Regions from separate parts of the Bradyrhizobium sp. S3.7.6 genome, predicted to be linked through region 1. Evidence: predicted binding sites of a transcription regulator. Region 1 holds the regulator's gene; each other region holds the start of a gene.
The links. Region 1 encodes LexA, which represses DNA repair genes until DNA is damaged. Its sites were predicted from a motif close to TGTTCNNNNTGTGTTCNG; they were not measured.
Positions count from the first base shown of each region.

Region 1 (7,813 bases):
AAGGCGATCGCCTGCTGGGCGGGACATGCCGGCTGCAAGCCGGAAGCCATCGTCGCGCGCTATGTACGGGACAGCGAAGCCTATCGGCTGCACGAGGTCGGCAAGATCAGCGACGAGGCCTATTTTGACTCGCTGCGCGTCTCGCTCGGGATCGGCATCTCGGACGCGCAGTTCCTGGAGGGCTGGAACGCGATCTTCGCCGGCGAGATGCCCGATATCGCCGAGCTGCTGCCGCGTGCGGCCAAGCAGTTGCCGCTCTACGCCTTCTCCAACACCAACCGGCCGCATGTGGACCACTTCTCGAAGGAATATGCCGCCCTGCTCGGCCATTTCCGCGAGCTGTATCTGTCGTCCAGCATCGGCCTGCGCAAACCCGATGTGGAGGCCTTCGACCATGTCGTGGCGGCGATCGGCGTGCCCGCGAACCGTATCGTGTTCTTCGACGATCTTGCCGAGAACATCGAAGGAGCGCGGTCGCGCGGCCTGACCACGGTCCACGTGACCTCGCCCCGCGACGTCGGGAACGCCCTCAAGGCGCTCGGAATCTGATCTCTGGCCGGCAAGCCGACGGGCCGCGAATGGAACTATTTTGCCTGGGGGCGAGGAACCAAAACCCTTTGTGCATTTTTATACGGAGTTCCCGGAACGATTGCCCCTCTCAGGACTCATGAGTCCGTTGGGAATTCTACATCGGGCTTATCGTCGTGTTGGGCAAAACCTACCTCACCAAGCAGGCCTCTCTGCTGATGAAATTCGCCAGGACCACATCGGATTCTGAGCTTTCCGCCAAGCTGATCAGCAAGGCCGCCGACCTGAAATCCCAGGCCGACCCGCTGCCTGACAGGGATCAGGGCCCCGCAGCGCCGGACGTCAGTCCGTACAAGCAGCCGGGGGGCTGACCGATGCTGGCCGTGGCTCTCGTCTTTCTCGTCCTCGCCATGGCCATCCTCGTACCGGTCTGTCTCGCCTTCTGGATCATGCCGCGGCGGACTTGATGCTCACCCTTCATCGCAGAGCGGATGACGCAGGATAAATCATCCTGCGCGGCCACTGTTTTGCCTCTGCGCCTGCACTCGGCTAGAACTCTCGCCGCCGATTTGCCCGAACGGGCCCAGCAGGAGTTTTCACCCGTGGCCCTGATGCCGGTTTCCGACGCGCTCGCTGCGGTGCTGGCGGGCGCAGAGCCGCTGCCTGAAGAGATGATCGCGCTCGACGCAGCCTTCCACCGCGTGCTCGCGCGCGACGTCGCCGCGCGGCGCACGCAGCCGCCGCAGGCGATGTCGGCAATGGACGGCTATGCGGTGCGCGCGGTCGATGCGGCGAAGATCGAATCCCAGCTCACCCTGATCGGCGAGGTCGCGGCGGGCCGCCCGTTTGCGGGATCGATCGGCGCCGGCGAGGCCGTGCGTATCTTCACCGGCGGTGTCGTTCCCGATGGCGCTGATGCGGTCGTGATCCAGGAGGACACGATCGCGGACGGCAAGCGCATCACCATCAAGGAAGCCGCCGTAACGGGGCGGCACATCCGCCCCGCCGGCGTCGACTTCTCGGAAGGCGACGTGCTGCTGCGCAAGGGAGCCCGGCTCACCGAGCGCGACCTCGCGCTCGCCGCCGGCATGAATTACCCGCAATTGCCAGTCCGGCGACGCCCGAAGGTCGCGATCCTCGCGACCGGCGACGAGCTGGTGATGCCGGGTACGACGCCGGGCCACGGCCAGATCGTCTATTCCAACGGCTACGCCCTGCACGCGCTCGCCCGCAGCGAGGGCGCCGATACCATCGACCTCGGCGTTGCCGCCGATACGCTGGAGGCCACCACGGCCGGCATCGGCCGCGCGCGGGAGAGCGGCGCCGACATCCTGATCACGACCGGCGGCGCGTCGGTCGGGGACCACGATCTGGTCCAGCAGGCGCTGAGGGACGAAGGTATCTCGATGGCGTTCTGGAAGATCGCGATGCGGCCGGGCAAGCCGATGATGAACGGGCGGCTCGGCGCGATGCGCGTGATCGGCCTGCCCGGCAATCCCGTGTCATCCTACGTTTGCGGCTTCCTGTTCATGGTGCCGTTGATTCGCGCGCTTTCGGGCCGTTCGATGATTCATCACCGCCGCGAACGCGCGGTGCTCGGCCGCGATGTCGGCGCCAACGACCAGCGCGAGGATTACCTGCGCGCACGCCTCGAGCTGCGCGATGACGGCACGCTCGTCGCCCTTCCGGTCAATCACCAGGATTCCTCGCTGCTTGCGAATCTCGCTGCGGCACAGGCACTTCTCGTGCGCGCGCCATTCGCGTCGAAGGCCGAAGCCGGCACGCCTTGCGAGGTCTTGCGGCTGCCCGTCTGAGCGCTTCGTTCGCGTGCGTTCCGCGAACTTTGTCGCGTTCACGGTAAATTAAGCAGTTGCGGAACATGTATCGAACATATAGTGTCCGTTCATGATTTGTTTCGGGAATGTAGCGGCTTACTGCTGAATTCAGCGTCTCGGAATCGAACGACATCAACCGGGGGATTTTGGTCGAGATGTTAACGCGCAAACAATACGAGCTCCTGCGGTTCATCAGCGAACGGCTGAAGGAAAGCGGCGTGCCGCCCTCCTTCGATGAGATGAAGGACGCGCTCGACCTGCGCTCGAAATCGGGCATCCATCGCCTGATCACTGCGCTCGAGGAGCGCGGCTTCATCCGGCGCCTGCCCAACCGGGCCCGCGCCATCGAGGTGATCAAGCTGCCCGAGCTTCAGGCCGCTGCCGGCAGCCGCCGCGGCTTCACGCCGAGCGTCATCGAAGGCAATCTCGGCAAGATCCGCACGACTTCGAGCCCGCCGGCGGACGAGGGCGAGCGCCCCGTCGCGGTCCCCGTGATGGGCCGCATCGCGGCCGGTACGCCGATCGAGGCCTTGCAGACCCGCAGCCACACCATCAGCGTACCGCCTGACATGCTCGGCTCGGGCGAACATTACGCGCTCGAAGTGCGCGGCGATTCCATGGTCGAGGCCGGCATTCTCGACGGCGACATGGCGCTGATCCAGCGCAACGAGAGCGCCGATACCGGCGATATCGTGGTGGCGCTGATCGACGACGAGGAGGCGACGCTCAAGCGCTTCCGCCGCCGCGGCGCCTCGATCGCGCTCGAGCCCGCCAATGCGGCCTATGAGGTCCGCATTCTGCCGCCCAACCGGGTGAAGATCCAGGGCAAGCTGATCGGGCTGTACCGGAAGTATTGATACCGGACGTGCCGGTATCGGTTATTTGGCGCCCCGCGCGCTTTGGATCGGCATCGCCGATCCGAGATTGGAGCGGACGATTGTCCGCTTCCGCTGGATAGTCTTTCTGGTTTCGCGCAGATTATCCGGCCCCTCCTCCAGCGGTAAATCCTCGGCACGCCGCACGAAGCAGCTCTGCTTCGCGGCCTTCAGGTTCGAGGAGAAGTCATGCGCCGGATCGTTCTGAGCACAATTGCTGTGGCGCCGCTGATCGCAGCATCAGCGTCGCAAGCCTTGGACGTACAAACCTTAGCCGCGCAATCGCGGCCCCATGTCCGCAAGGACACCGCCGTTAGCGAGCAAGTCCGCAAGGCCCTCGACGCCGTCGACCAACCGTCGCGGCCGGGCTGGCAGTATTCCGGCTGGTCGGCGCCTGCGGGGCGCTGACACGCGCCTGCAGAATGCAAAGGGGCGGGCTTTGTTCCTGGTGGATTCGGGAAAGTTAATGTGATTGCGGCCTGCGGCGGCGAGCCGTAGATTTGCCTACAACCCGGCAGAACGTTTGGTATTTCCACTCTGATAGAGGCCTGCGCCTCGATTAAGAGACGTGGGTCGCTATCCCTGCATGAGGAGCACCCGATGTGTGACTACAGCCTGCATGCCGTCGCGTCGCGTCCCGCCGAAGTCGGCGAGACGATCGTCACGACAACCTTCCGCGGCACCTCGACGCGCGGCTTTGCCTCCGCGGCCGATCCGACCGTCGCGGTCTGCCTGCTCCCGGGGACGGAGCTCGCCTTCGCCGACAACGTCCGCTACGACAATCGCTGGATCTGGACGCGCACCGTCAATTCGCGCGTCGGCAAGTTCGGCAAGATCGATCCGCACATTCCCGATCGCCATCATGATGCGATCGAATTCCCCGACGGCAAATCCGTGCTGGTGACGCAGCTGGTCGAAGGCCAGCGTGCGACCGTGCTGCAGCTACCGGTGACCCAGCCGCTCGGCGAGCGCGAGCACAAGCCGCAGACCATCACCGACAGCCGGACAACCATCACCCGCCTGCCGATCGGCTGATGCAGCCATTCCCGGCCGACAGGTCGGGCCAGGATTGAAATCGCCATCGCCGGCCGAGGCCGGCGAGATGGTGTCGTTTGTGTCCCGCGAAACTCCATCGGGCGGACCAAGCCGTGGCGTCTCCCACCGCACGAAGTTTGCGCTGTCCTGCCTGAATTTTGAACGTCCGTTCCGCAGCCAAATGGCCGATGCTTGGTGCGGCTTGAGACGGCGGGCACGTTCGATGAAGACCTTCATTCGCGTCGTTGAACTCTGGGTGCCTGACCGCACGCGCATGCGGCTGGAATTCGGCGGCGGCCTCTACGGCGAAGGGTTGTCCGCGTTTAGGGACGTGAGCGAGGATCTGCACTTCGGATATGACGAGGGACTTCCCGGCAAGGCCTGGGCCGGCGGCCACCCCGTGATCCTCACTAGATTCACCGATTCCTATTTCAAGCGGACCGATCAGGCCATCGCCGCCGGGCTGACCTGCGGCGTGGCGGTGCCGGTGTTTTCAGGCGAATTCCTGCAAGCCGTCATGGTGCTGTTCTGCGGCGACGACGAGGCCCATGTCGGCGCGATCGAACTCTGGCACAACGATGCCGAAACCTCCCACGAGATGGGGCTCGTCGACGGCTATTACGGCACCGCCGACATGTTCGAATTCAACTCCCGCCACACCAGATTTCCGCGCGGCTTCGGCCTTCCCGGCCGCATCTGGAAAGCCGGCCTGCCGCTGATCATCAAGGACCTGCACGATGCCAGGAGTTTTCTGCGCTGGGAGGACGCCGCCAAGGTCGGAATCAATCTCGGCGTCGGCGTTCCCTACCGGACCGGCACCGATCAGACCTGGGTGCTGACATTTCTCTCCGCGCAGGCGACCCCGATTGCGCGACGCTTCGAGATCTGGGTCCCGGACGAGGCCCGTTCGGCGCTGGTCTTCCGCGCCGGCGATTGCAGCGCGCAGACCGACCTCGCCGCGCTCTATGCGACGAAATCCATCGCCAAAGGCGAAGGCAGCATCGGCGGGGCCTGGGCCACCGGCATGCCCGCACTCAACGACGATCTCGCGCGTGACGTCTCGGTCGCGGCCTTGCAGGCCAGCGCCTCTGGGCTGAGCCAGATGGTCGTCCTTCCGGTGATCGGCAACGCCAGGCTCGACGCCGTGCTGGCCTGGTATCTGTAACCCGTCCGCTCAATCCTCGGCCTGCAGGTCGGCTTCCGATGGCGTCGCGTCGCGGTTGCGGGGAGCCGCCGCCTGCGGCGCAAGGCTCGCGCTGAAATCCGCCTCGCCGGCCGCCGCCGGCGACCACGGACGGTCTGTCCCCCTCGTCTTCGCCGCCTGAACCGCAAAACCGTCGCCGCTTCGCGTCAGCGCCAGCGCGCCTTGCCTTGCGAGACGCTGACGGCCGACAACCATCGCCGCGCAATCCGGCGGCGCCGGCCGCGCCGTCACCACCAGCGCGGCACGGCTGCAATCGTCAGCCAGTGAATCGATGCGCAAGGCCAGCGCGACCAGGCGCCCGTCGGCGAGCGGCGTCACGCAGCCGGCTTCGTCGCACGACACGCCGGCGGCCAGTGAGGCACTGCCGGCGTCGCGCGGATCGGCGTCGGCGGCGAGCCATTCCTTCAGAAGAAAACTGTCCTTGCTCGACCTGATGAGATGCAGGTGCCCATCCCTGCCCCGCACCGCGACGCTCTGGCCGTCACCGGCGATCAGGATATCGGGCTGGCGCGCGCACAGTCCCCAGAGGATCGCGGCCAACAACACCACCGCGCCGGCCCAGCGCAACGGCGTGCGCAACAAGCCCATCACGATGATTCCCAAGCTTGCCGCGATCAGCGGTGCTATGCCGAAAGCCGAGATGCGGCCGACCGCGCCCGGCAAAGCGGCCACCCAGCGCGACACCGCAACCATCCAGTCGATGCCGATCCCCATCAGCCACCAGAACGGACCATCGAGTCCGAACGGCGCTGCAATCAAGCCCAACAGGCCCGCGGGCATCACCAGGGCCGAGACCACCGGCATCGCCCCGAGGTTGGCGAGCACGCCGAACGGCGTCACGCGGTGAAAATGGAAGGCGGCATAGGGCGTGGTCGCGAGCCCCGCAATCAGCGAGGCCAGGAACAGCATCGCGATTTCGCGCCCGCCCCACATTGCAATCCGCGCGGTCGCGGAATGATCGGGCGACGCAAACAGGTTCGGCATGCCGATCTGCACCAGCGCCACCAGTCCGAGCGTCGCGGCGAAGGACATTTGAAAACTCGGATGCACAAGTGCTTCCGGTGCGACCGCGAGCACGATCAGCGCGGCCACCGCCAGCGTGCGGAAGGTGATGGCACGGCGATCGACCATGACCGCGATCAGCACCACCGCCGTCATGAAGAACGAGCGTTGCGTCGCGACCTCCGCGCCCGACAGCAGCAGATAGAACGCGGCTGCGACCAGCGCCGCGGCCGCCGACCATTTCTTGATGGCAAAGCCGGCCGCCATTCCAGGGATCAACGCCAGCAGCGCGCGCACCGCGAAGAAGACCACGCCGGCGACGACCGCCATGTGATAGCCGGAGATCGAGAGCACATGTCCGAGCCCCGAGATGAACATGGCGTCGTTGACGGGCGTGGTAATCGCATCGCGCCGGCCCGTGAGCAGCGCGGTCGCAATCGCCCGGTTGTCGCCCTCGAGCGTGGCTCGGATGCGCGCGTCTATCGCATCGCGCAGACCCTGCATGAAGGCGGCATAACGCAGCCGCAAGCCACCGGCATCCGGCGGCACCGATGCCGCAATCGTACCCATCACGAAGCCGGAGGCGCCGATGCCCTGGAAGAACATGTCGCGCGAAAAGTCATAGCTGCCGGGGCGCACCGGCGACAACGGCGGCAACAGCCGCGCCTTCAACTGCACGAAGCTGCCGACCTCGGGCGCAGTCCCCTTGCGCACGGAGAGGCGCACGCGCTCGAGCTTGACGTCGCTGCGCTGCGCCTCCATCGCGGTGACACGCAGCACGAAGCGGTCGGTGCGCTCACGGATGTCGCGGGTCTCGACGAAGCCCGACAGCGAGACGGAATAGAGCGGCTTTGCCAGCACCGTGTGCGCGATCCGCGCCGTCTTCCAGGTCGCCATGGCAAAACCGGCCGCCACCGCCGCGATCATGATCGCCGGAGCAAACAACCGGCTCCGACGCAACAGCAACGCGCCAAGCATGAGCACGATGGCCGTCGCAGCAACGACCCACAGCACCGGTTCATGATCGACGGCAAAATAGAGTGCGATACCGCCGCCGAACGCGACCGGCACCCACGGCAACAATCGCCCGGCGCCGGCCTCGGCGCGCGCCCATTCGCTCAGGGTCCCGGCCAGCGACGTCCAGACATCGAACCCAGCCGGCGCGAGGCCGCCCGCGGATGCAGCTCGGCCGACGGGCCAAGTCCCCGCAATCCAAGTCCCCGCGATCCCCTGGGACCGAACTGGCCGGCCCGGCTCCGCCATTCCCTGCACCCTACGATACGCGACAGGCCTGGAGGCTACCGGAACGTGCGGCTGCGCGAATAGCGGTACGA
Region 1 is NZ_JBSSEQ010000001.1:4,760,771-4,768,583, reverse strand. Features, by position in the region: gene ACVJ5M_RS23050 (HAD family hydrolase) at 1-549, shown strand, start outside; gene ACVJ5M_RS23045 (hypothetical protein) at 705-899, shown strand; gene ACVJ5M_RS23040 (molybdopterin molybdotransferase MoeA) at 1,131-2,342, shown strand; gene lexA (transcriptional repressor LexA) at 2,519-3,220, shown strand; gene ACVJ5M_RS23030 (hypothetical protein) at 3,428-3,646, shown strand; gene ACVJ5M_RS23025 (hypothetical protein) at 3,839-4,273, shown strand; gene ACVJ5M_RS23020 (GAF domain-containing protein) at 4,497-5,438, shown strand; gene ACVJ5M_RS23015 (ComEC/Rec2 family competence protein) at 5,448-7,742, opposite strand.

Region 2 (7,813 bases), on a different contig from region 1:
CAAGTGCAATGAAGTCTCCGCCCGGCCTGTAACCTGTTTCCTCTTCGAATTCTCGTTTCGCTGCGCCCAGCGGAGCCTCGCCAAGAGCAATGAGACCCTTGGGGATTGTCCAGGCGCCGTGATCCTTTTTCTTCCAGAAAGGTCCTCCGGGGTGTCCAAGCAGGACTTCGACATTCTTGCCGCTCCGGCGGAAGAGAAGAACGCCGGCGCTTGTCTTCGGCAGCGATATTGCCCGGATGGCCCCCATCTATCGAACGCGGACCTCGCGGGCAGGCGCACGGCGGCGCAGGCCGCTCGCAGCAGAGCGCTTTCGCTTCGAAAGATGCGCGAGCAGCTTGGCAAGAGGCATGGCGTTCAGGACGCGGTCCGGAGGCACGCCGCCCTTGCGTGCCATCTCAACGCCCCAGTGCATGTGATCGAGTTCGCGGATGGAATGGGCGTCAGGATTGATGCTGAAGATGCAGCCATAGGCGAGCGCCTTTTGATGCCATCGCCAGGCGAGATCGAGGCGCCAGGGATGCGCGTTGATTTCAACGGCGACACCGTATTTCGCGCAAGTCTTCAGAATCTTGTCGATGTCGATTTCATATCCGGGACGCCGCTGCAGCTGACGGCCGGTCATATGCCCGATGATTGTGGTATGCGGATTTTTGATCGCCTTGAGAATACGCTCGGTCTGCTCCTTTTTTGGCGGCTTGAAGCGGCTATGAACGCTCGCGACCACAAAATCAAAGTCTTCCAGGATATGGTCCGGATAATCGAGCGATCCGTCCGCCAGTATGTCCGCCTCGATCCCTTTCAGGATGCGAAATTTATCGCCATAGCGCTTGTTGAGCCGGTCGGCCTCACGGTGTTGCGCCGCGATTTCCTCTAAGGAAAGCCCGCCCGCGTAATGCGCAGACTGTGAGTGATCGGCGACACCGTAATACTCGAAACCGCGCTTGCGCGTGGCGTCCGCCATCGCTTCCAGCGTCTCCGTGCCGTCGGACGCTGTCGTGTGGGAATACAGGATGCCGCGCAAATCCTTATCCCGGACGAGGGCAGGGATCTTACGCTTCGCGGCCTGGGTGATTTCGCCGCGGCCTTCCCGTAGTTCAGGCTGGACGAACTGCAGCCCGAGAGCCTCGTATATGTCCTGTTCCGATGCCGAGGCAATCAGCTTCCTGCCGCGGTAAAGCCCGTCGCGTTTGAGATCAAAACCCTTTTCAGCTGCAAATGTTTTCAGCTGCTCAAGATGTTCTGCCGATCCGGTCGCATCCAGTAGATACGCGCCGTAATGTTTCTTATCGGTAACGACGACCTTGAGACTTGCGCTGTCGATTTCTGCCGGTCTGGTTGCCTGCGCGACGAGCGCAAGGTCCGAGACCAGTTCACAGCCCCGCCTAAAATCGCCGGCGATTTCGACGCGTGTATATTCCGGGTGCTTCTGTTTGACCGTCTGGGCTGCATGCTCAAGAAGAGCCGCTGCTTTGTGCAGATGCAGCTGCGTCTCGCCGCTTCTCGCGATGGATAGATTCTGCAGGATTTTGGTCTGCAGGGAAGCGCCGAGGCCTTTTACGGGACGGATGCGATCCTCCTTCGCGGCGGCTTCCAGTTCGGCAAGCGAGCTTATGCCGAGCGCTTCATGAAGTTTCAGGATCTTGTCTGGACGAAGTCCCGGGATAGCGAAGAGCTCAAGCACTCCTGCCGGGACTTCCTTGCGCAGCTTCTCAAGGCTTGGATGGGTGCCGGTCCCGTAAAGCTTCGTCACGATATCTGCGATGGCGTCGCCGATGCCCGGGATCGAGGTGAGAGCGCCAGCCGCAATGAGGCGGCCAAGCGGCTGCGAGAGCGCGCCGAGACTGTCGGCCGCGCGCAGGTAAGCTTTCGCGCGATACGGGTTGCCGCCGCGCAGCGATGTGCGTTGCGCGTACTCCCTCAAAAGACTGGCTACGGTTGGCGGGTCGGTCTTGGCCATGACTACCAGTCAAACGAGGCGCGGCGATCCCGGTTCCTGGATTTCAAAAAAGCGCGGCCGACGAACGCGAAAAATCCGAGCGCAATCAACGCCCAACCAATTTTTCATTGACTCCAAGGCAACCAAGCGTGTTCACTATTTGTTTTAGTATAAGAGGTACATAAAGTTATGGCAAGTGCGGCCAATTCAACATCGATTCCATTGGCCGAGCTTCGCCGGATGAGGGAAGCTGCCGGAGGCGCGTCCTCGCAGCAGCCGGTGCTTCCTTTCGAGATAGCAGGCATCGATCAGGCTCTTCCCGGCGGGGGCCTTCCCCTCGGTGCCGTGCATGAATTCAGCGAGGATGGTCCTCGCGGCCATTACGCCGCGTGCGCGGTGCTCTTCATGGCCGGCATTCTCGCGCGCCAGCCCGGGCCCGTTCTCTGGTGCCTTCATAGCCGCGACCTATTTGCACCCGCGCTCGCGCGCGTTGGTCTTCATCCTGACCGGATCATATTCTGCGAGACGTGGAAGGATGCCGAGATCCTTCCCGCAATGGAAGAGGGCCTGCGCATGCCGGGCCACGGGGGCGTTGTCGGTGAACTTAACCGCATGTCACTGACGCCGTCGCGGCGGCTGCAGCTCGCCGCTGAAGCCTCAGGCGTTCCCTGTCTCATCCTCAGGCGTTCTGCCGAACACCTGAGTGAAAGCAATGCCGCACTGACGCGCTGGCGGATTTCGCCTGCGCCCTCAGGCAGACAGGATGGAATACGGATGGGCCGGCCGCTCTGGCGTGTCGAGCTTTTGCGATGCAGGGGCGCATCGCCGAACAACTGGACTGTGAAGGCATGCAATGCGGAGGGTCGTTGCGCTCTTCCTGCCGACGTTCCCGACCGATCAGATTCGGCGGCGGAGCGGCGGCAATCCACCGCGTAAGCGGCCCATGGTCATCGCGAAGCAGGAAAGCAACCGCCGCATCTTGACGTCGGTTGACGATGCCGCGCGCAAACTTAAACTGTCGCCCGGCATGACCGTCGCGCATGCGCAGACGCTCGTGCCGGATCTTATTGTCAAAGACGCAACACCGGAAGAAGACAGCGCTGCGCTGACAAGGCTTGGGCACTGGTGCACGCGGTATTCGCCGCTCGTGACACCGGTTGCGCCGGACACGATCTTTATCGACGTCGCGGGTTCCTCGCACCTCTTCAAGGGCGAGGCGGCACTGCTCAAGGATTTGCATACACGGCTTTCATCCGCCCAACTTTCCGCTCGCGCCGCCATAGCCGATACGCCGGGCTGCGCCTGGGCGGCTGCGCATTTCGGGCGTGAGGAGAATATCCCGCCGGGGCGCAGCGCAGACGCACTGGGCGGCATGCCTGTCGCCGCGTTGAGGCTTGGCGAGCGGGATATTATCGGCCTGCGGGAGGTGGGCGTCGAGCGCATTGCCCAGCTTGCGGCCCTGCCGCGCGCCTCGCTGCGTCAGCGTTTCCCGGGTGATGTGCTGCTGCGCTTCGATCAGGCCATGGGGACGGCGGCCGAGGTTCTCGTTCCGCTTATCCCGCGCGAGGTGCCGCGCATGTCGCTTAAATTCCTGGAGCCTATCGGCAACCCGCACGATCTGCAGCGTGTGCTGGCACTCCTGTGCGAAAAACTTATCGCCGATCTTGCCGCGCGCGGCGTGGGCGCACGCCGTCTCGATATGGTGTTTCAGCGTGTCGACAACGTCGCGCAGGCGATCCGCATCGGAACGTCAAAGCCGAACCGCGATGTAAAGCACCTGACGAAACTGCTCGCGGAGCGCCTCGTTCTCGTCGATCCCGGCTTTGGCATTGAAGAAGCCACTTTGACGGCCTCCTGGGTCGAGGCGCTGACGGAACGTCAGACCGTCGGCTGCCATGTCGCGGATGAGAAAGGGGAGGTCGATGTCAGCCAGCTTGTCGACACGTTGCGCGTCCGCCTTGGCAACGAGCGCGTATTCCGTCTGTGTCCCGTTGAAAGCGATATTCCTGAGCGTTCGACCCGCCGCGTCGCACCGACAGCGAAAACAGATGGAGCAATCTGGCCGCGCGATCTGCCCCGCCCCGCGCGCCTGCTGAGCCCGCCCGAACCCGTCCATGCCGTCGCGGAAATTCCCGACAGCCCACCGCGTTTTTTCGTCTGGCGCAAGGTCCGGCACAGGATCGCCCGTGCCGACGGTCCCGAGCGTATTCTCGGCGAGTGGTGGCTCTCGGATCAGGAGGTCGGCCTTCAGCGCGACTACTATCGGGTGGAGAATGACGCGGGCGAGCGCTTCTGGCTCTTCCGCGATGCTCCAGCTGAATCCAATGGTCGCTGGTGGTTCCACGGGCTGGGGGAAGCATGAGCTATGCGGAGCTGCAGGTCACGACGCACTTCTCGTTTCTGCGCGGCGCGTCGAGCGCGGAAGAGCTGTTCTCCACCGCGGCCAATCTTGGCATCGAAGCCTTGGGTATTGTTGACCGCAATAGCCTTGCCGGCATTGTCCGCGCCTATGAGGCCTCGCGCGTTACGGGTGTGCGTCTTATCGTGGGATGCAGGCTCGATCTTGAGGATTTTCCCTCGCTCCTCGTTTATCCGACAGATCGCAAGACCTATGGCAGGCTGTGTCGCCTCCTGACCATCGGCAAGGCGCGCGCAGGCAAGGGCAAGTGCTCTCTCTTCTTCGAGGACGTTGCCGAATGGAGCGAAGGCCTGATCGTCGTTCTCGTGACGGATAAGCCGTCGGACGATCTGCTGCCCCAGCTTCAGCGCATGAAGTCGGTATTCAAGGACCGCGCATATTGCGCCCTGACTCGCCGCTTTCGTCCGGACGACGCGGCATATATGCAGGATGTTGCGAATACCGCAGCAATGGCGGGCGTGCCGACGGTTGCAACCGGCGACGTGCTTTACCACGTGGCCGGAATGCGCATGCTGCAGGATGTCGTCACTTGCATCAGGCTTAAGACAACCATCGACAAGGCGGGCTTTCTGAAGGAGAAGCACGCCGATCGTTTCCTCAAGGAGCCTCATGAGGTCGAGCGGCTTTTCTCGCGCTTTCCGGAAGCGGTTGCCCGGACCGGGCAAATTGCCGAAAGATGCAAATTTTCTCTGGATGAGCTGACCTACAGCTATCCGGCGGAAATGCTACAGGATGGGCTGCCTGCGCAGGACAGGCTCGAAAAGCTGACTTGGGAAGGGGCCGCGCAACGTTACCCTGAGGGCGTACCCGATAACGTCGCCATGCAGCTGCGGCACGAGCTTGGGCTCATCGAGCGGCTGCAATACGCGCCGTATTTCCTGACGGTCGAGTCGATTGTGCGCTTCGCACGCTCGAAAGGAATTCTGTGCCAGGGGGGGCTCGGCGGCGAACTCCGCCGTATGTTTTGTCCTTGGCGTACGTTTCGTGTCGGAGGAAAGGCGTGAGCCTCCCGATATCGACGTCGATTTCGAAAATGGCCGGCGCGAAGAGGTCATTCAGTGGATCTACGAGACCTACGGCAGGACGCGGTCCGCCTTGACTGCGGTCGTTACGCGCTACCGGGCCCGCGGCGCCATCCGGGAAGTCGGCAAGGCGCTAGGCATACCCGAAGACGTTACCGGCGCGCTCGCCCGCATCACCTCTCAATCTGTCAGACCGTCGCCTGCAGCTGACGTTAAAGCTTGCCCGCCAGTTGATGGGCACGCCGCGCCACCTTTCCCAGCATCCGGGCGGTTTTGTGCTGACGCTGGACCGTCTTGATGAACTCGTTCCGATCGAACCTGCCGCTATGGAGAACCGGCAGGTGATCGAGTGGGACAAGGACGATATCGACGCGTTGAAATTCATGAAGGTCGACGTGCTGGGGCTTGGCATGCTCGGCTGCATGCGGCGTTCATTCGAGTCTTTGAAAGCATCGAAGAACATCGACTTAAACCTTGCGAGTATCCCGGCGGAAGACCCGGCCACCTATGAAATGATCCGGAAGGCGCTCGACAACGGCGTTGGGCTCCGTCGTAAGAAAGCCGTACACCAGATGCGGGCCAGGGACGGGCTTTGATTTGGGACCGCGCTCGCCCCTGAACTCCGTCCAGATGCCGGCGAAGGCGAAGAGAGGCCTGTCAGGCTGGCTTGGCAGATTGCCCGAGTTATCCAGGAGGATGCTGAATAACCGCCCGCTCCAGCGACTGGCGGAGGTCCCCTTCGTGGGTCAGATCCTGAACAAGGCCGTGTGAGTTTGGTTTTCCATTCCTCGAACCGGTTTGCGACGCCGTCTCCGCGCGCGCGGTCGGCACCGTCAGATCGTGGCGACCCATGATTTCAAAAATTGAGCCGTCAACTTTATCGACGCAGTAATTGCACATGCAGATCATGCGTCGGCCGCGAACCGCTTTCTGAACGAGCGCCTCGTAATCAAGAAAATCCGGCAATTGCTCGCTTGAGACCCAGGCGCAGTTTCCGCTCGTCCTGAGACCGCTATAGCCCGCTCCGAGAGCGTTTGTTCACGCTGCACGAGGCCGCTGACGAGCTCGCGGGGCTTTAGCTTTTCCCCGGCTGCGTACCATTCATCGCCGTCGACGATTTCGATCTGTCTGCCGCGCTCGCGCTTGTCGAGGTCGGGGACGGCATTCCGCAGCGCCGAGCGCGCGTCGTCTGCGTTGAACGCCTTTCCGGTCACCCAGAGGCATTGTTCATTATTCCGGAGACCTGCCGTGAAGTAGGGCACGAGCAAGTCGCGCAGCTCGTCACCTGAGCCGAAGAAATGGGCGAGGTGGCTACCCCACTGAAGTTGGGGGACGGTTGGGAGACCGGATGGGGACCAGGGCTGCATTCTAGTTCATGGGCGTTTTTGAATTGGATGATCCCATTAGTAGTATCATTTTTGCGGGCTCCCCCGAAAGCATCTTTGCACTACGGGCGGTGCGCTTCGCTAGGGACGCCGGTTTCGTGAACGCCGCACCAAATTATTGAAGAAATTTCGTGGGTTAACCGGCACCCAGCAAGCGCGGGCGGACTTGCATGCGCCGTCTACAGGTCTTCAAATCGTGCTCGAAGAAGGGCTTCGCGAGACGGGGCAGGGCCCTGGCCGGCCCCTCCGGCAGTTCCGCGTAGCCGGTGGCAATGATGATCGGAAGGTTGGGCCAGTCGCTGCGGACCGCTTCTGCGAGTTCAGATCCGGTCATACCCGGCATGGCTTGGTCGGTAATCAGCAGATCTATGTCGCCCTTCTCGGTGATGAGGCCGAGTGCTTCCGCGCCGCTGGTCGCGGCGAACACCGTATGCCCGAGTTCCTCCAGCATCGCTAAAGTATTGAAAGCCACGAGCGGATCGTCATCGACACTGACGATCCTGAGAGTGCGCATCTCGGGCGCGGCGGGCGGGGAGATGCACTCCTTCTCATCCTCTTCAGAGGCGGCGACAGGCAGGCAAAGTTCGACCGTCGTTCCCTCGCCGGGTTTGCTTTTGAGATAGAGCTTGCCTCCGGACTGCTCGGTCATGCCGTGCACCATCGGCAGCCCAAGCCCCGTTCCTTTTCCGACACCCTTGGTCGTATAGAAGGGTTCGGTCGCGCGCCGCATGGTCTCTTCATCCATGCCGGTGCCGGTATCCTTGACCGCCAGGCAGACATAGCGGCCTGGTTTAAGGCCAGGCTCATCCTCCACGGAGCGTTCCCGCGCGGAGATGACGATCGTGCCGCCCTTCGGCATCGCGTCCCTCGCGTTCATCGTAAGATTGAGAATCGCGAGCTCAAGCTGGTTCGCGTCGGCCGAGATTTTCGGCAAGCCGATCGAGAAGTGGGTCTCGATATGGACGCTAGATCCGAGCGAGCTCTGCAGCAGTTCAGTCATGCCATTGACGAGTTCAGTGACGGTGATGGTCTGGAGCTTGAGCTCCTGACG
Region 2 is NZ_JBSSEQ010000004.1:446,153-453,965, reverse strand. Features, by position in the region: gene ACVJ5M_RS47825 (NUDIX domain-containing protein) at 1-247, opposite strand, end outside; gene ACVJ5M_RS47820 (PHP domain-containing protein) at 248-1,957, opposite strand; gene ACVJ5M_RS47815 (ImuA family protein) at 2,126-2,872, shown strand; gene ACVJ5M_RS47810 (Y-family DNA polymerase) at 2,880-4,298, shown strand; partial or broken gene ACVJ5M_RS47805 (PHP domain-containing protein) at 4,295-5,904, shown strand; partial or broken gene ACVJ5M_RS47800 (SOS response-associated peptidase) at 5,905-6,036, opposite strand; partial or broken gene ACVJ5M_RS47795 (MEDS domain-containing protein) at 6,062-6,744, opposite strand; gene ACVJ5M_RS47790 (PAS domain S-box protein) at 6,899-7,813, opposite strand, start outside.
Region 2: the regulator LexA is predicted to act here: its motif matches at 2,087-2,104, upstream of ACVJ5M_RS47815 (ImuA family protein).

Region 3 (7,813 bases), 3.1 Mb from region 1:
TCTGCGTCTCGAACAGGTCTCCGCCCGCAGGGCTTTTCACCACGAGCCGCGGCTTCGCCTCATGCTCGTCGAGCAGGCCCTTGCAGAGCAGGGCAGGCTCGTCCGCCGCGATGTCGAACAGGCCGAACTTGATGCTCGACGAGCCCGAGTTGAGCACGAGGGCCGACGCCGTCATGACGTCAACCCGCTTTGCCCGGCCAGACCCAGTCGCGAATTTCAGGCATGTCCTCGCCGTGTTCGCGCACATAGTGCGAATGTTCGATCAGTCTGTCGCGGAACTGCTGTTGCACCTGCGCGGCCTTGGTCGCCAGACCCGGCACGCGCGCGATCGCCTCGATCGCGAGGTGATAGCGGTCGAGCCCGTTGAGGACGACCATGTCGAACGGCGTCGTCGTGGTGCCTTCCTCGGCAAAGCCGCGCACATGCATTCCGGCATGGTTGGTGCGGTTATAGGTGAGACGGTGGATGAGATAGGGATAGCCGTGATAGGCGAAGATCACCGGCTTGTCTGGTGTGAACAGGCTGTCGAAGTCACGGTCGGACAGGCCGTGCGGGTGCTGGTCTTTCGGCTGCAGCGTCATGAGGTCGACGACGTTGACGACGCGGATCTTCAGGTCGGGCAGCGCCTTGCGCAGCAGATCGACGGCGGCGAGCGTCTCCAGTGTCGGCACGTCGCCGGCGCAGGCCATCACGACGTCGGGCTCGCCATCCGCATCCTCCGTGCCGGCCCAGGTCCAGATGCCGATGCCGGCATCACAATGCGTGGCGGCGTCCTGCATCGACAGCCATTGCGGCGCCGGCTGCTTGCCGGCGACGATGACGTTGATGCGGTCATAGGTGCGCAGGCAGTGATCGGCGATCCACAACAGCGTGTTGGCGTCGGGCGGGAAGTAGATGCGGACGATGTCGGCCTTCTTGTTGGCGACGAGATCGACGAAGCCGGGATCCTGATGGCTGAATCCGTTATGGTCCTGCCGCCAGACATGCGAGGTCAGGAGATAGTTCAGCGAGGCGATCGGTCGCCGCCAGGGCAGATGTCGCGTCACCTTCAGCCATTTGGCGTGCTGGTTGAACATGGAATCGACGATGTGGATGAAGGCCTCGTAGCAGGAGAACAAGCCGTGCCGTCCGGTGAGCAGATAGCCCTCGAGCCAGCCCTGGCAGAGATGCTCGCTCAAAACCTCCATCACCCGGCCGTCCTGGGCGAGATGCACGTCGTAAGGCTCCGTCGGCTCCATCCAGACCCGTTCGGTCGCCTCGAACACGGCATCGAGCCGGTTTGACGCGGTCTCGTCCGGACCCATGATGCGGAAGTTGCGCGTTTCTGCGTTGAGGCGGATGACGTCGCGCAGGAATTTGCCGAGCTCGCGCGTTGCTTCGCCGGTGACGCCGCCGGGCTGCGGCACGTCCAACGCAAAACTGCGGAAGTCCGGCAGCTTCAGCTCCTTCTTCAGCAGGCCGCCATTGGCGTGCGGATTGGCGCCCATGCGCCTGTTACCGTCGGGCGCCAGCGCCTGGAGCTCGGGAATGAGCGCGCCGCTGCCGTCGAACAGCTTCTCGGGCTCGTAGCTGCGCATCCAGTCTTCGAGGATTTTCAGATGCGCCGGGTTCTCGCGACAGCTCGCAACGGGAACCTGATGCGCGCGCCAAAAGCCCTCGACCTTCTTGCCGTCGACCTCCTTCGGGCCGGTCCAGCCCTTCGGGCTGCGCAGCACGATCATCGGCCAGCGCGGCCGCTCGACGCTCTTGCGGCCGTCGCGGGCATGCTGCTGGATCGAGCGGATGCTGGCGAGCGCGACGTCGAGCGCATCCGCCATGGCCTGGTGCATCAATTCGGGATCGTCGCCCTCGACGAACAGCGGCTCGTGGCCGAACCCGCGGAACAGGTCGCGGATCTCCGCGTCGCGCATCCGTCCGAGCACGGTCGGGTTCGCGATCTTGTAGCCATTGAGGTGCAGGATCGGCAGCACAGCGCCGTCATGGGCGGGATTGAGGAACTTGTTCGAGTGCCAGGACGCCGCGAGCGGGCCGGTTTCCGCCTCGCCATCGCCGACGACGCAGGCGACGATCAGGTCGGGATTGTCGAATGCGGCGCCATAGGCATGCACCAGCGCGTAGCCGAGTTCGCCGCCTTCGTGGATCGAGCCTGGCGTTTCCGGCGCCGCGTGGCTCGGAATGCCGCCGGGGAAGGAGAACTGCCTGAAAAGTTTTCGCAATCCGTCTGTATCGCGCGCGACGTCAGGATAGATCTCGCTGTAGCTGCCTTCGAGATAGGTGTTGGCCACCATGCCCGGGCCGCCATGGCCGGGACCGCAGATATAGAGCACGTTGACATCGAGCGCGCGGATGACGCGGTTGAGATGGGCGTAAATGAAGTTCAAACCGGGCGTCGTGCCCCAATGGCCGAGCAAGCGCGGCTTGATGTGCTCCGGCCGCAACGGCTCGCGCAGCAGCGGATTGTCGAGCAGATAGATTTGCCCGACGGAGAGGTAGTTCGCGGCGCGCCAATAGCGATCGAGCAGATCGAGCTCGCTGCTCCCTGAGGCCGATTGTCGTTGATTTGTCATGTTCCTGCTGACCTTCACCCAGCGATCGACACCAACTTTGTTCCGGTGCGATTGATCCCTGTCCGGCATCGAACAGGATCGCCGCGACGGGTGTGTTGCGTGAGGTCAAGGGACCGCGCCCGAAATTTGGGCGGCTACTGTGCATGGGGTTGTTTTTGAGTTTTTTGTTTGTGTTCTTGATTTGTTCCTTTTGCGTGCTATCTTGGCTTCATGAGTCCAGCATCCTCTCATGCTCTCAAGCACCCGCCGGTCACGGCGCCCTCCGAGCCGGCGGGTGCGGACTCTGATTTTCCCGAACTGGCGGTCGCCATCGACAAACAGCGCAGGCGAGGGCGGGGCGCCCAGTCCAATGCCAGCGGCCGCTTCGAGGCCGAGGCCCGCGTCGCCTTCGACGATGGCTGGCAGAGCCTGGAGGAGCTGCCGCCGTTCAAGACCACCGTCGGCGTCGATACCTCGCGCAAGGTGATCACCCGCAACGAATCCCCCGATATTGGCTTCGACCGCTCGATCAATCCGTATCGCGGCTGCGAGCACGGCTGTGTCTATTGCTTCGCGCGGCCGACGCACGCCTATCTCGGCCTGTCGCCGGGGCTCGACTTCGAGTCAAAGCTGTTTGCCAAGCCCGATGCGCCGGCGCTGCTCGAGAAGGAGCTGGCCGCGACCGGCTACGAGCCGCGGATGATCGCGATCGGGACCAACACCGATCCGTATCAGCCGATCGAGCGCGAGCGTAAGATCATGCGCGGCATTCTCGAAGTGCTGGAGCGCGCCGGCCACCCCGTCGGCATCGTCACCAAGTCGGCGCTGGTCACGCGCGACATCGACATTCTCGCGCGGATGGCCAAGCGCAATCTCGCCAAGGTCGGAATTTCCGTCACCTCGCTCGATCCAAAGCTGGCTCGCACCATGGAGCCGCGCGCATCGACGCCGCCGAAGCGGCTGGAGGCGCTGAAGCAGCTTTCGGACGCGGGTATTCCGACCACCGTGATGGTCGCGCCCGTGATCCCCGCGCTGAACGATTCCGAGATCGAGCGCATTCTCGATGCCGCCGCCCATGCCGGCGTCAAGGAAGCCTCCTACGTGCTGTTGCGGCTGCCGCTGGAGGTTCGCGATCTCTTCCGCGAATGGCTGATGGCCAATTATCCAGACCGCTACCGCCACGTCTTCACCCTGATCCGCGACATGCGCGGCGGCCGCGATTACGACGCGAAATGGGGCGAGCGGATGAAGGGCACCGGACCGATGGCCTGGACCATCGGCCGCCGCTTCGAGATCGCCTGCGACAGGCTTGGGCTGAACAAGCGGCGCTCCAAGCTGACGACGGATCACTTTGCGAGGCCGAAGCGGAACGGCGATCAGCTCAGCCTGTTCTGATCGGGAAACGGAAGAGGCGTAGCATGAGCCAGGAACTTACCGCGCCGGTGCCGCGGCTCACGGTCATCACACTGGGTGTGAGCGACATTCGTGCCAGCATCGCCTTCTATGACGCGCTCGGCTTCTCGCGTCGGCTGAAGGCGACCGGCGAGGCCGTCGCCTTCTACGATACCGGTGGTCCGGTGCTGGCCCTGTTTCACTGGGACAAACTCGCGGCCGACGCCAAGTTGCCCGACAATCCGAGGCCCGCGACCTTCCGCGGCATGACGCTCGCCTGGAACTGCGCCACGCGCGGCGAGGTCGATGCGGTTCTGGCCTTCGCCGTCGGCAAGGGCGCGGCGCTGCTGAAAGCGGCGCATGAGACCGACTACGGCGGTTATTCCGGCTATTTCGCCGACCCCGACGGCCATCCCTGGGAAGTCGTGGTCGCGCCCGACATCGAGGTCGGTGAGGACCGGCGGGTGCATCTGGCGGAGTAGGCGGCTGGTCTGAATAACGGGAATTGTCCGGGGTTCCCGGTTGCGCCGGCCGGGCCGCTTGCGCACGATCCCGCCCATGATTCGGGACAAGTCCACCAGGAAGCCGGCCAAAGACGCGCCAAAGAAGGGCGCGTCGAAGAAGGATGCCGCCAGGAAGGCAGCGCCTGCGAAGACGGCCAAGGGGGCGGCCAAGGCCCCGGCCGGTAGGCAGGGCGCCATCATCGCCGTCGCATCGCCGACCTTCCGCCGCGAGCGCGCGCTGATCAAGCGCGGCATCTGGCCGGTTGCCGGCTGCGACGAGGCCGGCCGCGGGCCGCTGGCCGGACCCGTGGTCGCGGCCGCCGTGATTCTCGATCCCGACCGCATTCCCCGCGGCATCGACGATTCCAAGCGCCTGACGGCCGAGGAACGCGAGAAGCTTTTCGACAAGATCTGCGCCACCGCGCAGGTCTCGGTCGCCGTCGCCTCGCGCTCCCGAATCGACCGCGACAACATCCTGCGCGCCTCGCTGTGGGCGCTGAAGCGCGCCGTGGTGGCGCTGCCCGACTCGCCGCGTCATGTGTTTGTCGACGGCCGCGACCGGCTCGACACCGCCTGCGACTGCGAGGCCGTGATCGGCGGCGACGGCATCGTCCTGTCGATCGCCGCAGCCTCGATCATCGCCAAGGTGACGCGCGACCGGCTGATGTGCGCGCTGGCGCAGGACTGCCCCGGCTATGGCTTCGAGCAGCACAAGGGCTACGCCGTCCCGGAGCACCTCGACGCGCTCGACCGCCTCGGTCCCACCATCCACCACCGCAGCTTCTTCGCCCCCGTTGCCGCCGCCCGCGCCAAGCACATGCCCTGGACCGTCGAGCCGGTGCGGGACCTGTTCGCGGTGACCGAGATGGAAGTGCAGCTAGAAGCAAGCGTTGAAATTGATGCGTCAGCGGGCCTGTAGGGCAGACGGTCGTTGCCACAACGCGCAGCGCCCTTTATCAAAACAGATGTGAGCGAATAGGGCCGGCTGGACGGGTTGGCTGCATCTTTCGGACGTTGCATGCGGTTTACCTCCCTGGTCATCGAGCTCATTCGCGCCCGGCCGCGGCTGATCGTGTGGATCGCCGTGCTGCTGCAGGCCGCGATGTGGCTGTTCGTGGCGCTGGTATTTTACCGCAGCCCGCCCGGCACGCTCGCGACCCTGCTGGCGTTCGGCCGCGAATACCAGGTCGGCACCGATCTCGGGCCGCCCTTGCCGGTCTGGCTCGCCGACATCGCCTATCGCGCCGCAGGCGGCCACGTGTTCGGCGTCTATGTCCTCGCCCAGCTCTGCGAGGTCGCGACCTTCATCGCGCTCTATCATCTCTCCCGCGCCGTGGTCGGCTCACAGCAGGCGGTGCTCGCCGTGCTGCTGACCATGACCGTGCTGGCCTTCTCCTCGCCGGCGCTCGACTTTGGCCCGCTGGTGCTGGCGCGGCCGCTCTGGGCGCTGCTGCTGCTGCATTCCTGGCAGATCATCGGCCAGCGCCGCGGCAATGCCTGGTTTGCCTGGTCGATCGAAGCGGGCCTCTTGCTGCTGACGACGCCCGCGGCGATCTTCCTTCTCCTCCTGCTCGTCGTCTTCGCGGTCTCGACCGCCGGCGGACGCCGGACGCTACGCGCGCTCGATCCGCTGTTCGCGCTGATCGTCGTCGCCGTGCTGGCGCTGCCCTATGCAGTCTGGCTGATGCGCGCGGAGACGCTTGTCATGCCGACCCTGCCTGAGGTCGCCGAGCTGAACGCTCGCGCGCTGCACGCGGCCTGGCTGCTCGGCGGGCTCGTGCTCGGCGCGGCGGCGATCCCGGCGCTGACCTTTCTCAATAGCGGCCTGTTCGTCGCCAAGGGCGAGGAAGCGCCGATCATCTACCGGCCGCCGGTCGAGCCGCTCGCGCACAACTTCGTCTATTTCTTCGCGCTGGCGCCTGCGCTCGGCGCGGTCCTGATCTCCGGCGTGCTCGGGCTCGATGCCGTTGTCGGCGGCGCCGGTGTCGTGCTGGTGGTGTCGGGACTTGCCGTGGTGGTGGCGGCTGGCGACCTCATCGCGATGCGCCGCGCGCGGGTGCTGCGGACGGTGTGGGCTGCCGCCGTCCTGGCGCCCGCAGCCGGCGTCGTGCTCGCCGTGCTGTTTCTGCCCTTGACCGGCGCCAACGAGATTGCGACCTCGATGCCGGCGCGCGCTATCTCGGATTTCTTCGACGAGAGCTTTGCCCGCCGCACCAATCATCGCCTGCGCGCGGTCGCCGGCGAGACCCAGCTCGCGAGCCTGATCACGCTGCATTCCGGCCGGCCGCATCTCTTCATCGATGCCCAGCCCGCGCGTACGCCGTGGATCAATCAGGCCAAGTTCAGCGAGACCGGCGGCGTCGTGGTCTGGCGCGCCTCCGACACCGCCGGCACCCCGCCGCCGGAAATCCTCGCGCGCTTTCCCGGCATCGTTCCGGAAGTGCCGCGCGCCTTCGAATGGCTGGTGACCGGCCGCCAGCAGCTCTTGCGCATCGGCTGGGCCATCGTGCGGCCGAAGGGGACGTAAGTCGGGAATCGTAGGGTGGGCAAAGCGAAGCGTGCCCACCACGCATCCATGATCGCGGAGAGAGACGGTGGGCACGGCGCTTTGCGCCTTTGCCCACCCTACGAGAGCTCGCTATCCCGCCAGCACCTTCGCGATCGCGCGCAGATCCTGCCAGGCCAGCCGCTTGTACGATGGCGAGCGCAAGAGATAGGCCGGATGGAACGTCGGCAGCGCGCGGATGGTGCGCCCACCCGTCTCGTAGTCGAACCAGCGGCCGCGGGTGCGCATGATGCCTTCGCGCGTCGACAGCAGCGTCTGCGTCGAGGGATTGCCGAGCGTCACCAGCACGTCGGGATTCACCAGCTCGATCTGGCGCTGGATGAAAGGCAGGCAGATCTGCGTTTCCTGCGGCGTCGGCGTGCGGTTGCCGGGCGGCCGCCAGGGAATCACGTTGGCGATGTAGGCAGTGGTGCGGTTGAGCCCGATCGCGCCGATCATGAGGTCGAGCAGCTTGCCGCTGCGCCCGACGAAGGGCAGCCCCTCGATGTCCTCGTCGCGGCCCGGCGCCTCGCCGACGAACATGATGCGCGCCTGCGGATTGCCGTCGGCGAACACCAGCTGCGTCGCGGTGTGCTTCAGCGCGCAGCCTTCAAAATTCTGCATCAGCTCGCGCAGTGCCTCGAGCGTCGGCGCGGTACGCGCGGCCTCGCGCGCGGAGGCGATCGCAATGTCCGGCGCAGGTGCGGCCTCGCCGCGCATCACCGCGGGCGCGGCAACAGGCCGTGGTGCCTCAACCGGAGGTGCGGCGCGTGGGGCCGGCGGCGGAGCATCCAATTCCGCCAGGCGGTCGACTGGTTCCTCCGCGA
Region 3 is NZ_JBSSEQ010000001.1:7,840,624-7,848,436, reverse strand. Features, by position in the region: gene ACVJ5M_RS37930 (acetate/propionate family kinase) at 1-175, opposite strand, end outside; gene ACVJ5M_RS37925 (phosphoketolase family protein) at 180-2,567, opposite strand; gene ACVJ5M_RS37920 (PA0069 family radical SAM protein) at 2,778-3,941, shown strand; gene ACVJ5M_RS37915 (VOC family protein) at 3,965-4,420, shown strand; gene ACVJ5M_RS37910 (ribonuclease HII) at 4,497-5,360, shown strand; gene ACVJ5M_RS37905 (glycosyltransferase family 39 protein) at 5,460-6,968, shown strand; gene ACVJ5M_RS37900 (uracil-DNA glycosylase) at 7,080-7,813, opposite strand, start outside.
Region 3: the regulator LexA is predicted to act here: its motif matches at 2,739-2,756, upstream of ACVJ5M_RS37920 (PA0069 family radical SAM protein).